Regions from separate parts of the Shewanella sp. SP1S2-4 genome, predicted to be linked through region 1. Evidence: predicted binding sites of a transcription regulator. Region 1 holds the regulator's gene; each other region holds the start of a gene.

Region 1 (5,059 bases):
ATGATGATTTAACCGCAGATCCTATGCACCTGCGTGCCCGCAAAGGTATAGGTTACTTGCCGCAGGAAGCCAGTATCTTCCGTAAACTGACCGTCCATGACAACATCATGGCCGTGCTGCAAACGCGTAAAGAATTAAAAAAAGAGCAAAGGGAAGAAGAGCTAGAGCATCTGCTCGAAGAGTTCCACATTACCCACATCCGTGACAGCCAAGGCATGTCATTGTCGGGCGGTGAACGTCGCCGTGTCGAAATTGCGCGGGCGTTAGCAGCAAATCCTAAGTTCATTTTGCTCGATGAACCCTTTGCTGGTGTCGATCCGATTTCGGTTATCGACATTAAAAAGATTATCGAACAGCTCAAAAGTCGTGGCCTTGGCGTGTTGATCACAGACCACAATGTCCGTGAGACATTAGATGTGTGTGAACATGCCTATATCGTGAGTCACGGAAACTTGATTGCCGAGGGGACACCCGCAGAGATCTTAGACAATCAGCAAGTTAGGGCTGTGTACTTAGGTGAACAATTCAGGCTATAGTTAATCAAGCGGAGCCAATGCAGGTAATTTATGCCACCATTGGACTCCACTCAAGATGATAACAAGCGACCTCATCCAACAATAATAACGTAGGGATCAGCGGTAACATGAAAGCGTCACTCCAGCTCAAACTGGGTCAACAGTTAACCATGACGCCACAATTACAACAGGCCATACGTCTGTTGCAACTGTCGTCATTAGAACTGCAGCAAGAGATCCAGCAAGCCTTAGATTCTAATCCCCTTCTCGAGCTGGAAGAGGATCAATTCGACGCCACTAAAGCCCCTGTAAACCAAACGCTATCCGATACGGATTTCAGTGAATCGAGCACTCTGCCGCCAGAGAAAGACAGCTCCACCATAGACACGGCAGAGTCCTTAACCAAAGAATCCATGCCCGACGAACTCCCCATGGACACCACCTGGGATGAAGTGTTCACCGCCTCCCCCAATTCTGGCCCCGGTGGCAGTCGTGAAGATGATATGCCCTTCCAAGGTGAGACCAGTGAAGGCTTGTATGAGCACTTAGAATGGCAAAAAAACCTCACGCCGTTTTCTGAAACCGATTTAGCCATTGCCACCGCCATTATTGATGCCATTGACGATCAGGGCTATCTCACCCAAAGCACTGAAGAAATTCTCGAAGCTATGGGCAATCCTGAGGTTGAGCTTGACGAAGTCGAAGCCGTACTCAAGCGCATTCAACACTTTGATCCCATTGGTGTTGCCGCCCGCGATTTAAGCGAGTGCCTGTTGATCCAACTGTCGCATTTCGCCGCTGACACGCCCAACCTAGAAAACGCCCGCATGCTGATCAAAGATCATTTAGATCTGATCGCCGCCCGCGATTTTAGATTGTTGATGCGTAAGACTAAATTAAAAGAGGATGAGTTAAGAGACGGCATAGCGCTTATCCAAACCCTCAATCCCCGCCCAGGTTTATTGATTACGCCCAACGATGACGAATACGTCATCCCAGATGTGTCAGTGTCGAAGAAAAATGGCCGCTGGGTGGTTGAGCTGAATCCTGACTGCATGCCAAAAATCAATGTAAACCAACATTATGCCTCGATGGCGCGCAGCACTAAAAGCCAAGCCGATAGCCAATTTATTCGTGGCCATCTGCAAGAGGCTAAATGGTTTATCAAGAGTTTAGAGAGCCGTAATGATACCTTGTTGAAGGTGGCGAACTGTATCGTCCAATATCAGCAAGGTTTCTTTGAATACGGTGAAGAAGCCATGAAACCTATGGTGCTTAACGATATTGCCGAAGCGGTAGAAATGCATGAGTCGACCATCTCACGGGTGACGACACAGAAATACATGCATACCCCTAAGGGACTTTTTGAACTAAAATACTTCTTCTCTAGCCACGTCGGTACTGACGATGGTGGGGAGTGCTCATCCACAGCAATCAGAGCCTTCATTAAGAAACTGGTTGCAGCGGAAAACCAGAAAAAACCATTGAGCGACAGTAAGATGGCACAACTTCTGGCAGAACAAGGGATCAACGTAGCCCGCAGAACCATTGCGAAGTACCGAGAGGCTATGCTCATTCCGCCTTCTAATCAGCGTAAAAGTTTATAACCTACAGTGGATATCGGAGGACGTTTCTATGCAAATAAACCTGAGTGGACACCATGTCGAAATTACCGAATCGTTACGCGCATATGTAGAAGAAAAGTTTTCAAAACTTGAACGCCATTTCGAACAGATCAATAATGTGCACGTTGTGCTCAATGTCGAGAAAATGCAACAGATTGCCGAAGCGAGAATAAATCTTATCGGTGGTGAAGTTTTTGCTACTTCAGAGCATGCTGACATGTATGCCGCTATAGACGCCCTGATTGACAAGCTTGATCGTCAGGTTATTAAACACAAAGAGAAGTTAACAAAACACTAATAATGGAACTTTGTACCATACTGCGGCCGGAGTGCACTACCTGCGCCACTCCGGGCAGCAAGAAAAAGGTACTGGAACTCATCAGCGACTTAGTCGCTGCCCAGTACCCGACCCTCTCATCTCAAGAGATATTCGAAAGCCTAGTGGCGCGCGAAAAGATGGGGAGCACAGGTATAGGTAACGGCATCGCCATTCCACATGGTCGACTAGCCGATATAGATCAGCCCATTGCCATACTCATTAAGTGTGAAGAGCCGATAGCATTCGATGCTATCGATAAGCAACCTGTTGATATTTTATTTGCACTACTGGTGCCTGCAGACCAATGTCAGCAGCACTTAAGTACCTTGTCTTGCATGGCCGAAAAGCTGAGCGACAAGCAAATATTAAAGCAATTACGCAAGACGCATGATGAAACGGAACTCTATCAGGTAATCACTGGATGAAACTGGTCATAGTGTCGGGCCGCTCAGGCTCAGGCAAATCTGTCGCCCTAAGGGTACTCGAAGATCTCGGCTATTATTGTGTCGATAACCTTCCCTTGCCCTTAATCGGCACTTTGCTTGAGCAACTCAAAGGCAGTAACGATCTCGTCGCCATCAGTGTCGACGTGCGTAACATGCCTGAGCAGGATAAAGTCTTAGTGAAGCAACTCGCGAGCCTGCCTCCTGATACTGAGTTAACCAGCTTCTTCCTCAATTCCAGCGATAAAATTCTGCTCAAGCGTTACAGCGAAACCCGCCGTTTGCACCCTTTGTCGAAGAGCCAAGTCTCTTTGCAAGAAGCAATAAAACTGGAAGGGAAACTGCTCGAGCCTATGTCAAAACTGGTCGATCACTACATAGATACGTCGAACCTGAATATCTATGATTTAAGCGATCAAGTGAGACAAATTCTGCTCGGCAGTGTCGATAAAGAATTAGTGATCAACTTTGAGTCCTTTGGCTTTAAGCACGGTATGCCCACCGAAGCCGACTTTATGTTTGATGTGCGCTTCCTGCCTAACCCACACTGGGAACTGGCGCTGCGTCCATTGACTGGCTTAGATGAGCCCGTAGCTGAGTTCTTAAATCGCCAACCACTGGTCAATAAGTTCATCTGGCAAATCGAGAATTTGCTGGAAACTTGGCTGCCGCATCTCGAACGCAACAATCGCAGTTATTTGACTGTGGCCATTGGCTGCACGGGTGGGCAACACAGATCGGTTTACGTCGCTGAGCAATTGGCTAAACGCTTTAGTAACGGTAAACATAAGGTTTATGCCCGCCATCGAGAGCTGAATAATGCCAAAGCTTGAACGTCAGATCACCATCTGTAACAAACTGGGATTACATGCCCGTGCCGCCACAAAGCTCGTGGTACTGGCATCCGAGTTTGATGCAAGCATCACCTTGATACAAGGCGATAAACAGGCATCCGCCGCCAGCGTGCTCGGCTTACTGATGCTTGAAACTGGCATGGGTAAAACCATTAAGCTTATCGCCGAAGGCCCAGATGCAGAGCCCGCTCTGGATGCCATTTGTGCCTTAATCGACGCTAAGTTTGACGAAGCCTGTTAGTTTCATTTCATACTCAGTGTTCCACACAGGCACTCAGATCAGTACACATCACACTTAGCACTGCTTATTTGTGCAGTTCACATCTCGTTTCAAAAGCTTGGCGACATATTTGTCGCTCGACGGCACGAACCATAGGCGATTACACTAGCGAGCATTACCGCTGACTCACCTTAGTCTTAGCCGCCTTAATCTATGCGTAAAACGCATGATCTATGCCAGAGCTCTCTATCTGTGACTGAAGCATAACTATCGCGAAGTCACCGCTAAGTCTAGCCCTGCGCCAAGCAGCGCACTCTCGAACCAATTTGCCGCACAGTGGCGGACAACTATGGAGGACAAATGCCCGTAGATAATTCAGAAAACGATCACACCGGACATAGTCTCGACCAGTTAAACCAAGCGCTTAGCAGTGGCATGTTTGTGCACGTGCGTAACATGCTGCAAAAAATGGCCGCCTCAGATATCGCGCTGATCTTAGAATCCTCACCACCCAGCGCCAGACAAGTGCTGTGGCAGCTTATCGATCAGGAACAAATAGGCGACATACTCGACGAGTTAAGCGAAGAACTCAAAGATCCGCTGATCCGCAGCATGAGTCCTGAGCGAGTCGCAAAAGCGACGGCGAGCATGGACACCGACGATCTCGCCTATATCCTGCGTAGCCTTCCCGATGCCGTTTACAAGCAAGTGTTGCAGTCGATGACAGAACAAAACCGCCAGCGGGTAGAACAGGCCTTATCCTATCCCGATGAGACCGCCGGCAGCTTGATGAACACAGATACCGTTACTCTAAGACCCGATGTGAATATCGATGTGGTGCTGCGCTATCTTCGCCAAAGGGGCAACCTGCCAGACACCACAGATACCTTATATGTGGTCGATAAACAGGACAAAGTGCTCGGCGGTGTCAGGCTGGCAGATCTACTGACTTGCGCGCCAAGCACCACAATTCGCAACATCATGGACCCCGATATCCAAAGTATTCCTGTGAGCATGTCCGACAGTGAAGTGGCGCAGAAATTCGAACGCAATGACTGGGTATCAGCTCCCGTCGTTGACAGC
Region 2 (5,059 bases), on a different contig from region 1:
TTCACCTAATAGAGCCTTTAGCAAAAAGGCATATTCTACACGATATTAAGGTTATGCTGGACTCGGATTAGGGCATTTCCTACACTTGCTCATCTTCTTAGCTACCTGTCTACACATACATCTATGCCTAAACGTCTTATGCTACTGATCTCTTTATATTGCCTCTTCAGCATTGCCGCACTTTTACGGGCTGTGACAACGCAATCCTTTGATGTATTCACCCTAGGCGTCCTCCCCGTGCTCGTTGGCATAATGATGCGCACACCGTGGTCGAGCTTAGTATTGAAGATTTATATCGGCATGCAAACCTTAGGATTTTCCGCCCTAGGCATGACAGCGATTATTGCCTATCGTATAACCCCTGAAGATGTAAAAGTGATTGTTTCTGGTCACAATATTCCTATGTTGCCGCTGACGATAAGCATTATTGTCATTTTACTCCTGCAATATTGGATCGCATTTTCTAAGGTCACGAGTCATTATTTGACCCGTCAAACACGGTAATGGACATTTGTTGCTAAGCTGTTACTAATAGCGTAGCTTAGCGACCCAATAAAATACTTGCGACTCTTAACTTGAAGTAGACTATGAGCCATTTATCGCCCAGTGAACTATCCATTCTTTTGGTAGAACCTTCAGATATCCAGCGTCGAATAATTATTCAGCGCTTGCAACAAGAAGGTATTCTCAGCATTCAAACCGCAGAAAATATCGAAGCGGCTAAAGATATTATTGCTCGCCACAAACCCGATCTTATCGCCAGCGCCATGCATTTTGATGATGGCACCGCCATTGATCTTTTGGGTTACCTAAGGGCTAACGCGGACTGCAAAGATATTCAATTTATGCTGGTCTCGAGTGAGTGTCGCCGTGAGCAACTTGAGATATTCCGCCAATCGGGTGTGGTCGCTATCCTGCCTAAGCCCTTCAGTGCCGACCATTTAGCCACAGCCTTAAATGCCACTATCGATCTGCTCAGCCACGATGAACTCGACCTCAGTAACTTCGATGTGCAAGATGTGCGCGTATTAGTGGTCGATGATAGCCGTATGGCAAGAAATGTCATTAAACGCACTATCGGTAACTTAGGGATGAAACTGATTACCGAGGCCGAAGATGGTGCACAGGCCATAGCGTTGATGAAAAACAATATGTTCGACTTAGTCATCACTGACTACAATATGCCCAGCGTAGATGGTCTTGCGCTGACTCAATATATTCGCAGCGAAAGCCAGCAATCGCACATTCCCATCTTAATGGTATCTTCCGAAGCCAACGATACCCACCTCAGCAATGTGTCCCAAGCGGGGGTGAATGCCTTATGCGACAAGCCCTTTGAACCCAAATTGGTTAAAAAATTACTCTATCAACTGTTAGAAGAATGAAACCAGAATAAAACTTAAGTCACGAACTGAGTAAATATTCTGCGCTTTACCGAACATCCTGCGGCAGCTTAGACGCAAAAGGCTTTCCAAGCGCTGAACCTTATGGCATGTTAGGCACGCTTATTTCAAATAAATCTACGGAAAGAAGAGACAATAAAAATGAACAAAACTGAACTTATCGCCAAAATTGCAGAAAATGCCGATCTAACGAAAGTAGAAGCCGCACGCGCATTGAAGTCTTTTGAAGCAGCCATTACCGAATCAATGAAAAATGGTGACAAAATCTCCATCGTAGGCTTCGGTTCGTTTGAAACTGCGACTCGTGCTGCTCGCACTGGCCGTAACCCACAAACGGGTAAAGAAATTCAAATCGCTGAAGCGACTGTGCCTAAGTTTAAAGCGGGTAAAACCCTACGCGACAGCGTAAACTAAGCGAGAAAATTCAAAACAACGCCTCCATTGTGAGGCGTTTTTTTTTGCTTTCTTCCAGTGAAACCCTGAATATTTTTTGCACAACAAGAGTGCGCCTCTGCCCCATAAGCTGGCAAATAAAAACATTTCATTAACACTTGATATTCTAATGTATTGTTTTACATATGATTGTAATAGTGGCATGTGATTAGCAAATCCCTTCTTAGAAAAAAACCAAGATGCACTAATGACCACTGCTTACTTAAGTGCGCCAATGGTGAATCGATAAATAAGTCAATCGAGGGGATGAGCATGAAGAAATCACTGTATAGCGTTTTGGCCTTATCGACGGGAATGTTACTGGCAGGCAATGCCTTTGCAGCCGTATCAGGCAACATTGGTGGTACCTCTAATTACCTATGGCGCGGTGCGACCCAAACTAAAGATGCGGTCGCAATCCAAGGTGGGATTGACTACAGCCATGATTCTGGATTTTATGCCGGCACTTGGGCATCGAATGTGGATTTTGGTGATGATACGAGCTACGAGCTAGATCTCTACGCGGGTTATGGTGGCAATATTACCGAAGACATCAGTTACGACTTTGGCTACCTCTACTACGCCTACCCAGACGCTCCTGGCAGCATTGATTTTGGTGAACTCCATGCTGCAGTAACTTGGAAGTGGCTTGAACTGGGTTACTCCCATGTCATCAATGCCGGTGACGATGTCGCCGCCGATCCGTTAGATAATAAAGATCTCAGCTATTTTGCCGCGACTGTCTCTGTGCCTCTCACTGAAAAACTTAGCTTATCAGTGCACTATGGCTACTCAAGCGGTGATGTTGTGCAATCTTGGTTTGGCGAAGATAACTATGCCGACTATAACGTCACACTCAGTGCAGATACCAGCATGGGCACAGTGTCGTTCATGGTTTCTGATACCGATCTCACCGATGATGATGCCAAACTGGTACTCGGCTATTCCTACAGCTTTGATCTCTAAGATCTAACATTTAGGATCTTACGTCTAAGCTCTAAGCATAAAAAACGCCACCTTAAACGGTAGCGTTTTTTTAGCGTAATCAACTATTAGGCAATAATAGGTCTATTGGTTTTACGGGCAGCGACCATTTTCTCGATATATTCAACAATAGGCTCAGTCACTGAAATCCCTGTGGTTTGTTCAATCCCTTCAATGCCTGGCGCCGAATTCACCTCAAGGATCAAAGGGCCACGGTTAGAGCGTAAAATATCCACCCCAGCGACCACCAATCCCATCGCTTTAACCGCCGCAATCGCCATCTTACGTTCCACAGCAGTGATTTTAACCACCTCACCACAGCCGCCCAAATGCAGATTGGAGCGAAAATCACCCTCGGGTCCTTGGCGCTTCATAGAGGCGATGACCTTGTCCCCGACAACAAAACAACGAATATCACTGCCATTGGATTCTTTAATGTATTCCTGCACTAAGATATTCGCTTTCAGCCCCAAGAATGCTTCTATCACGCTCTCAGCAGCCGTTTTCGTCTCGGCTAATACCACGCCAATCCCTTGAGTACCTTCGAGTAACTTAATGACTAACGGAGCACCGCCCACCATATTGATGAGATCGGGGATGTCATTCGGCTTATTGGCAAAGCCTGTCACTGGCATGCCAATCCCTTTACGGGAGAGCAATTGCAGCGCCCGCAATTTGTCCCGAGAACGCGCAATAGAGATTGAATCATTCGCCGCATACACGCCCATCATTTCGAACTGACGTACAACGGCACAACCATAGAAAGTCACGCTGGCATGAATACGCGGAATGATGGCATCAAAGCCAACTAATTCAGTGCCTTCGTAATGAATGCTAGGCTTAATGGAATTAATATTCATGTAGCAGTTCAGTGTATTGATCACAACCGCTTCATGTCCGCGGCTTTGACAAGCCTCCACTAAACGTTGTGTCGAATACAACTGGGGGAATTGGGATAAAATACCTATTTTCATTGCTGAGTGACCAACTTAAGCATGAGTGAATAAACCATTCTGCGGCACTAAAAGCACAGCGACAGAAAAAGGGGCTGATATTTGTCTATTGCTCAGTGTAAAGCAAGAAAATATTCCTCACCAGACGAAATCACTATGCTATTGAAATAGTTCGAGACCTCTCACACTGGGAGCTGAGTTTGGGTTAGTAGTGGCAGAATATACTTGGCCTCAAACGCCGCGGCATCTAAGGGGCGCGAGAATAAATACCCTTGTAAAACAGTGCAATGGCGAGCAGTACAAAACTCTGCTTGCTCAAACGTTTCAACACCCTCCGCCACAGAAATAACATTAAACCCATAGGCAAAGTTGAGTAAAGCAGCGAGCAATCGGGTGTCTTTTTCATCCTTATCGTAGGAAGCGACAAAGCTTTTATCGATTTTTAGCACGCTGATCGGAAACAGTTTGATGTGTTCTAATGACGAAAAACCCGTCCCGAAGTCATCGAGGGCAAAACGCACCCCTAATCCGGCGATTCTATCGAGCACTTTGGCATGTTCATGGGGATCTTCAATAAGGCAATTTTCTGTAATTTCAAGCTCTAATGCTCCAGCAGGCAGGCCTGTCTTCGTCAGTGTATGCACGATTTTATCAAACAGGTTCTCATTTCCGATTTGAGATGCAGAGAGGTTAACCGCGATAGTGAATTCTTGGCCTAGGGGCTGTAATTGGGTTAACCAAACCTGTGCCTGGGTGCAGGCTTGTTCAAGCACCCAATCATCAATGTCATCCATTAATCCAATTTCTTCGGCTATGGGCAAAAATTGATCTGGAGCGATAATACCATCCACTGGGTGCTGCCATCGGATAAGGGCTTCCATCCCCACCAGCTGATGGGTTTTCGCATTAACCTGTGCTTGATAATGGACCTTAAATTCATTTCTTTTTAAGGCCATACGCAAACTTGATTCGATATGATTGCGGTAGCGTACTTCTTTATCTAAGGCTTCGGAATAAAACTGGATCTGGTTTCGGCCCATCTTTTTAGCACGATACATGGCGATATCGGCGCATTTCATCAGCTCAGAACTGTTCGAAGCCGCTTCATTATAAAAAGCCACACCGATACTGGCACCGATAAGCACATCGTTATCACCGAGGCAAAATTCATCCTCAAATACTTTGAGCAGTCGATTGGCCACTATCATGGGGAAATATTTATAATCGTTATCTGTCACCAGGACGACAAATTCGTCACCACCTAAACGGGCAATAATGTCACCATCT
Region 3 (5,059 bases), on a different contig from region 1:
GGGCTATAATGGCTTGTTCTTCAAATTCCCATGGCGCCGATGTGCTGTAGCTTTTACTCCAAACTTCTTCGCCACTGATCCCATGATAAAGGCTAAGTTTGAACTGGAATTGCCTGAGTGGAGCTTCATTCCAGAATCCTAGGAAGGTTGGCTGCACTGGCTCCATTGAGATATCCATAATTTGTGGTTGGAGGATATATTGGCTGTCGGTAATTTCACTGAGCCAGCTTGGGAGTCGATAACCGCGAATATCCACTAGATCTTGTTTAATGTCGAGCAGCTCTTTAGCGTGAGTGTGGCTAAAACCTGTGGAAGAGTAATCTTCTATAACACTGCCTAGTTTTTCGGAAATAACTTCTTCAAAGCCTGAAAGCTGTCCGTATCTGAGCTGAGTACGATCTTTAATTTGTGCTTGAGGGATTAGAATCGCAGCCTTTAATTGTCCATTTGGACACTGCTGCGTAGGATCATCATTTAGATCGAGTCGTAGGGACACATAAATTTTGTTTCCCTGGATTCGTTCGCTAACGAGTTGGATGCTGATGGCTTGGGCGTTGCGATTTATCGCGAAGTTATTCTGTGTAAGGTTTCCGTTAGAGGTTTGTTGTTCACTGGAGATTTGAATGCCCGTGCTTAATGTCGCGTAGCTAACGGCTTGATTAATCGCTTCTTCCCTTGCTTGAGCCGTATTACCATTGATAATAGTCGCTTCACCACTGGCTTCTATCCATTCGGCCCGAGTAGGCAAAGACAGCAGTGCAAGGCTCAAAATGATGAGCGAAGCTGAACGTGGTATGTGCATCAATACAATCCTTATCGCTAAGCTATTGGCGAGCTTGCTAATCGAGCCAGTTTCCTGACACTTAATCTAATATACCGACAAAGCAAATTTCATGCCTGACTAACGAGAGTTTTCGATAAAGTTTCCATTGGCGCAGTCGATATACAGCGTATGAGCATAATAATGTCGGGCTGGAGCAATTTTGGTCCGAAGATTGCTGGCTTTTGTTACTCACAAAAATGAGACGCGTAGAGTGTGAGTGATTTAATTGCCAGTACACCCACAGATGAGGTAAATCCAATGCTAAAGCGTGTGATTATTCCCTTAACATTACTGATGTTAGGTGGATGTGTGGCTAAATCGGTTACACCGCCCAAGCCGAGTTTAGTGGATGGCAATGGGTTGCCGCCAACGGCAGTGATCAACCATTTAGCACAGCGAATTGTGACAGAGCTCGTTAAGCAAAATGATGCTCTGCGTTCTGATCAACCAATTGTTGTCGCAACCCCAGTATTAGTGGGTGACATGAATGGCACAAATGCGTTGGCGCAGCAGTTACAGCAAGGATTAATGACGTCGCTCCATAGCTTTCAGTTTAATGTAGTGGATTTAAATTTAGCTGATGGCTTGAGAGTGACGGCTAATGGGGATTTTATTTTGACGCGAGATTGGCAACAATTGTCGAAAAATCTTCCCGTTGAGCATCTTGTTGTATCGACTATGAGCCCCGTTACCAATGGTATGGCGATCAATACTCGGATTGTGAACATAAGTAACAATCGTGTGGTATCGGCCTCTCAAACTTTTGTGACTCAAAAAGAGTTGGCAAACTACATGCAGCCTTCGGAGCAAATTGTGTCACAAAATGGCATCTTATATCGTCAGGCGAGTCCAGGCATGAATGAAGTCCGTGTTTTAGGAGATGGAAAATGAAACGCTACCTTTTAGTTATTGCGGCGCTAATGCTAACTGGCTGCGCTGCTAAAGATAGATATGTGCAATGGGAAGATGTGCCGCCGCCGAGTTTTCCTAAGTTAACGGCCATAGGATATGCGCCCTTAGCGACTCAACCGGCTAAAGAGCAATCACAAAGAGTGTTGATGGCCATGCAAGCATCAAAAATTGTGGCCTATCGTGAATTAGCAGAACAAGTTTATGGGCAGAAAATAACGGCAAACAGCAGTGTCAGTGATTGGATGTTGACGGACGATAATGTTAAAGCGTCGGTTTCTGGTGTGATCCGTGGGGCGCGGGTCGTTAAGAGTTATCCAGCTGGCGATCATTATGTCACTGAGTTAGAACTGGATTTTTCACAGGTATGGGCGCTGTATCAACAACAGAGTCGTCCACAGCGAGTGAAAGAAGTCACGTATTTCTAGTCATTTCTACATGACTCTATTGAGCCGCGGACTATACGAGTAGTATGCGGCTTTTCTATTTCTGCAAAGTACTAAAGTTTAATTTTTAATCAGAGCTTAGAAGCTGGAAATACAGAGTATGAATTGATGCGCCTGTTAGGCTTTTAAATCATTACCTAAACTTGAGATAGTTGAGGTCTTGCCTTTATCGTTATACGTAAGGCTGGAGGCGTTTCTGCTAGCTTGTAAAGCTTGAGCGAAGCGATTCAGGCTGGCTAAATTCATCTCAATTAAACTGGCATTTTGATCGTTCAGTTCTTTGCATTCAGTTAATGCGTCTTTGACAACGGCCATTTTATGCACGAGTTCACTTTGCTGAGTGAGTTGAGACTTATCAGTGTGGTTTGCCAGAATATCGTCATTAGTCTTGAGTTCTTTCAGACATTGTGATTTTTCGTTAGCAAGAGAAAGCAGTAAATCGGCGTTTTGGTCAACCAAAGCGCCTTTTTCCTTGAGTATGATTTGCTTAAGAACAGCCAAATGGGCGTGTTGTAGATCTACCAGTTTAGCTATTTCAGTCATAGTTACTCTTTATTTAAGTCATTAAGTTCGGCTTCAAAACTTGCAATATTGGCAGCCAACTTTTCGGGGTCAATTTTGTAGCGGCCTTCGGCGATAGCTTGTTTAATTTCGGCCACTTTCTTTTGATCAACTTCAGGAAGGCTCGCCATTTTAGTCTGAGCTCCTTGCAGTTGTTGCGCTTGCGCTGTAATCACCACTGAGTCGCTTCTTTGTGGTGTTGTCGATTTTGTGGCAACTTGAGCAGATTGATCGCTGCTAGTTTTAGTTGCACCTGAACGAACTTGTGCGGTCGTTGCAGTGTTGAGTTTGCTAATATCAATTGCCATTTTCGGCTCCAGCGTCGTGTGTACGGGATTTCTTAACTGGGGTATCGGCAGCTTATAAAAAAGCTTTAGATTATTTTACATTCTTACTTCAACTTCGCCAATGCCCGTGACTATAGCATCTAGTTCTTTGTTTGAACTGCTATTTTTGACTCTGATCCGATCGCCTTTATTGCCATCTTGTAGGGCTTCGCCTACTGTTTTGAGTTCGAATGAGCTAGAACGAACATAGATAGATACCGAGTCGTTTTTACACACAAAGCATAAGTTGTTGCTTAATATGGGATTATCCTTTGAGACGCGTCGTTTGACTCGCACACCAGCTAATTTACTAGGGTCATTAAATTCAGCGCCCCGCAAACTATTTTGCTCAATGTAACGGATTTCAACTTGGCTAGGGGAGATGAGTTCGCCAGGCGCTAAGGTTTCAGTTGTGACCACAACGGGGAATAAAATATCCACTCTCACCGAGATATAAATTTGCCAAGGGTAAGCGAGCTCTTGCGTATCGCAGCTGACTTTTAGGGTGTTATTACGACTAATTTCCCTGTCACTCGCCAATTCAACCTTAATCGGCGACGAGCATTGTGACGGCAGCATTCTTGCGTCAACTAATTGCGGCGAAATATCGACTTTGGCATTAGTTGGCACGGATATCTTTTCTGAAATAAGCGCTTTAGCTAATTCTGAGATGGCCGATACGGTGGGAACAATAGGCTCTGCACTCGCAAAAGCGGGCATGAAGAGGGCGAAAACACTAAAAAAACAGACTAAATTTACTTTCATAATGAAGAGACTAGCTTGTAACGCCAGAATGCACCTATACTTTTATCAAGTTCGAAGCTGACCACTGTAATAATAATTTGCATTACTGTCAGAAGATTGACTCAGTTTCGACTATGTTTATCGATAGATAAGACGTAAGCAATTAATATGCCTATACTCAAACGAGTCATAGGGCCGTACATAAACAGAACAACAAGGCAGAGTTATGTCGAGTATTCTTGATTCAGTCAACAAACGAACCCAGCTCGTTGGCCAAAACCGTTTAGAATTGCTGCTTTTTAAATTAAACGGTCGTCAACGGTTTGGGATTAACGTGTTTAAGGTGAAAGAAGTACTGCAGTGCCCGCCACTGACCACTTTGCCTAAACTTAATCCTTATGTTAAAGGTGTCGCGCATATTCGCGGTACGACTATTTCAGTTATTGATCTGAGTGCGGCAACAGGTGGTAGACCTTTAGCGAGTACTGAAAACTGTTTCATCATTATTTCTGAATATAACCGCAGCGTTCAAGGTTTCTTGGTCAGTTCTGTTGAGCGGATTATAAACATGAATTGGGAAGCGATTATGCCTCCGCCTCAAGGTGCTGGTCGTTATTCTTATCTGACGGCAGTAACTGAGATAGAAGGTGAATTGGTTGAAATTCTCGACGTAGAAAAAATCTTAGATGAGATTTCACCGGTTAAAACTGCCATCAGTGAAGAAGCCAATGAAAAGCTGACCCTCGACAGAACCCAGCATTACCATATTATGGTTATCGATGATTCTGCCGTGGCGCGTAAGCAAATTATTCGTTCACTCGAGTCATTGAACTTACAAATTGATACCGCAAAAGATGGTCGAGAAGCATTAGATAAGCTTAAAGAAATCGCCAAAGAAATGGACAATGTTGCCGATGAAATCCCTCTCATTATCTCAGACATTGAGATGCCTGAAATGGATGGTTATACCCTGACCGCTGAGATCCGAGATGATCCTAAGCTCAAGCATATTAAAGTGGTACTGCACACATCGTTAAGTGGTGTATTCAATCAGGCAATGGTTCAAAAAGTGGGGGCCAATGACTTTATCGCTAAGTTTAATCCCGACGAACTGGCTGCTGCCGTGAATAAACACTTAAGTTTGTAAGTTTGTAAGTGCAGTAGTTAGTACCTAGATACGCTTTACGCTATAATCTCGACTTTATAACATGATGGTTTCGCACTGATTTTGGTGCTTGCTATAGGATTTA

Evidence for each region. The regulator sigma-54, encoded in region 1, starts transcription at its own class of promoters, with help from an activator protein. The targets are predictions, from matches to a motif close to GTTGGCACGNNNNTNGNNT.
Region 2: the regulator sigma-54 is predicted to act here: its motif matches at 1,993-2,011, upstream of Q4Q52_RS02730 (TorF family putative porin).
Region 3: the regulator sigma-54 is predicted to act here: its motif matches at 3,967-3,985, upstream of flgA (flagellar basal body P-ring formation chaperone FlgA).

Annotation. Positions count from the first base shown of each region.
Region 1 covers NZ_JAUOET010000013.1:4,085-9,143, reverse strand. Annotated here, with positions in the region: gene lptB (LPS export ABC transporter ATP-binding protein) at 1-536, shown strand, start outside; gene Q4Q52_RS12985 (RNA polymerase factor sigma-54) at 644-2,122, shown strand; gene hpf (ribosome hibernation promoting factor) at 2,151-2,438, shown strand; gene ptsN (PTS IIA-like nitrogen regulatory protein PtsN) at 2,441-2,884, shown strand; gene rapZ (RNase adapter RapZ) at 2,881-3,735, shown strand; gene Q4Q52_RS12965 (HPr family phosphocarrier protein) at 3,722-3,997, shown strand; gene mgtE (magnesium transporter) at 4,337-5,059, shown strand, end outside.
Region 2 covers NZ_JAUOET010000002.1:117,872-122,930, reverse strand. Annotated here, with positions in the region: gene Q4Q52_RS02745 (hypothetical protein) at 124-504, shown strand; gene Q4Q52_RS02740 (response regulator) at 588-1,385, shown strand; gene Q4Q52_RS02735 (HU family DNA-binding protein) at 1,545-1,817, shown strand; gene Q4Q52_RS02730 (TorF family putative porin) at 2,109-2,801, shown strand; gene rimK (30S ribosomal protein S6--L-glutamate ligase) at 2,888-3,793, opposite strand; gene Q4Q52_RS02720 (bifunctional diguanylate cyclase/phosphodiesterase) at 3,955-5,059, opposite strand, start outside.
Region 3 covers NZ_JAUOET010000004.1:50,025-55,083, reverse strand. Annotated here, with positions in the region: gene Q4Q52_RS06310 (flagellar assembly protein FlgT) at 1-802, opposite strand, end outside; gene Q4Q52_RS06305 (FlgO family outer membrane protein) at 1,082-1,714, shown strand; gene Q4Q52_RS06300 (LPP20 family lipoprotein) at 1,711-2,160, shown strand; gene Q4Q52_RS06295 (flagella synthesis protein FlgN) at 2,296-2,721, opposite strand; gene flgM (flagellar biosynthesis anti-sigma factor FlgM) at 2,724-3,047, opposite strand; gene flgA (flagellar basal body P-ring formation chaperone FlgA) at 3,123-3,830, opposite strand; gene Q4Q52_RS06280 (chemotaxis protein CheV) at 4,036-4,956, shown strand.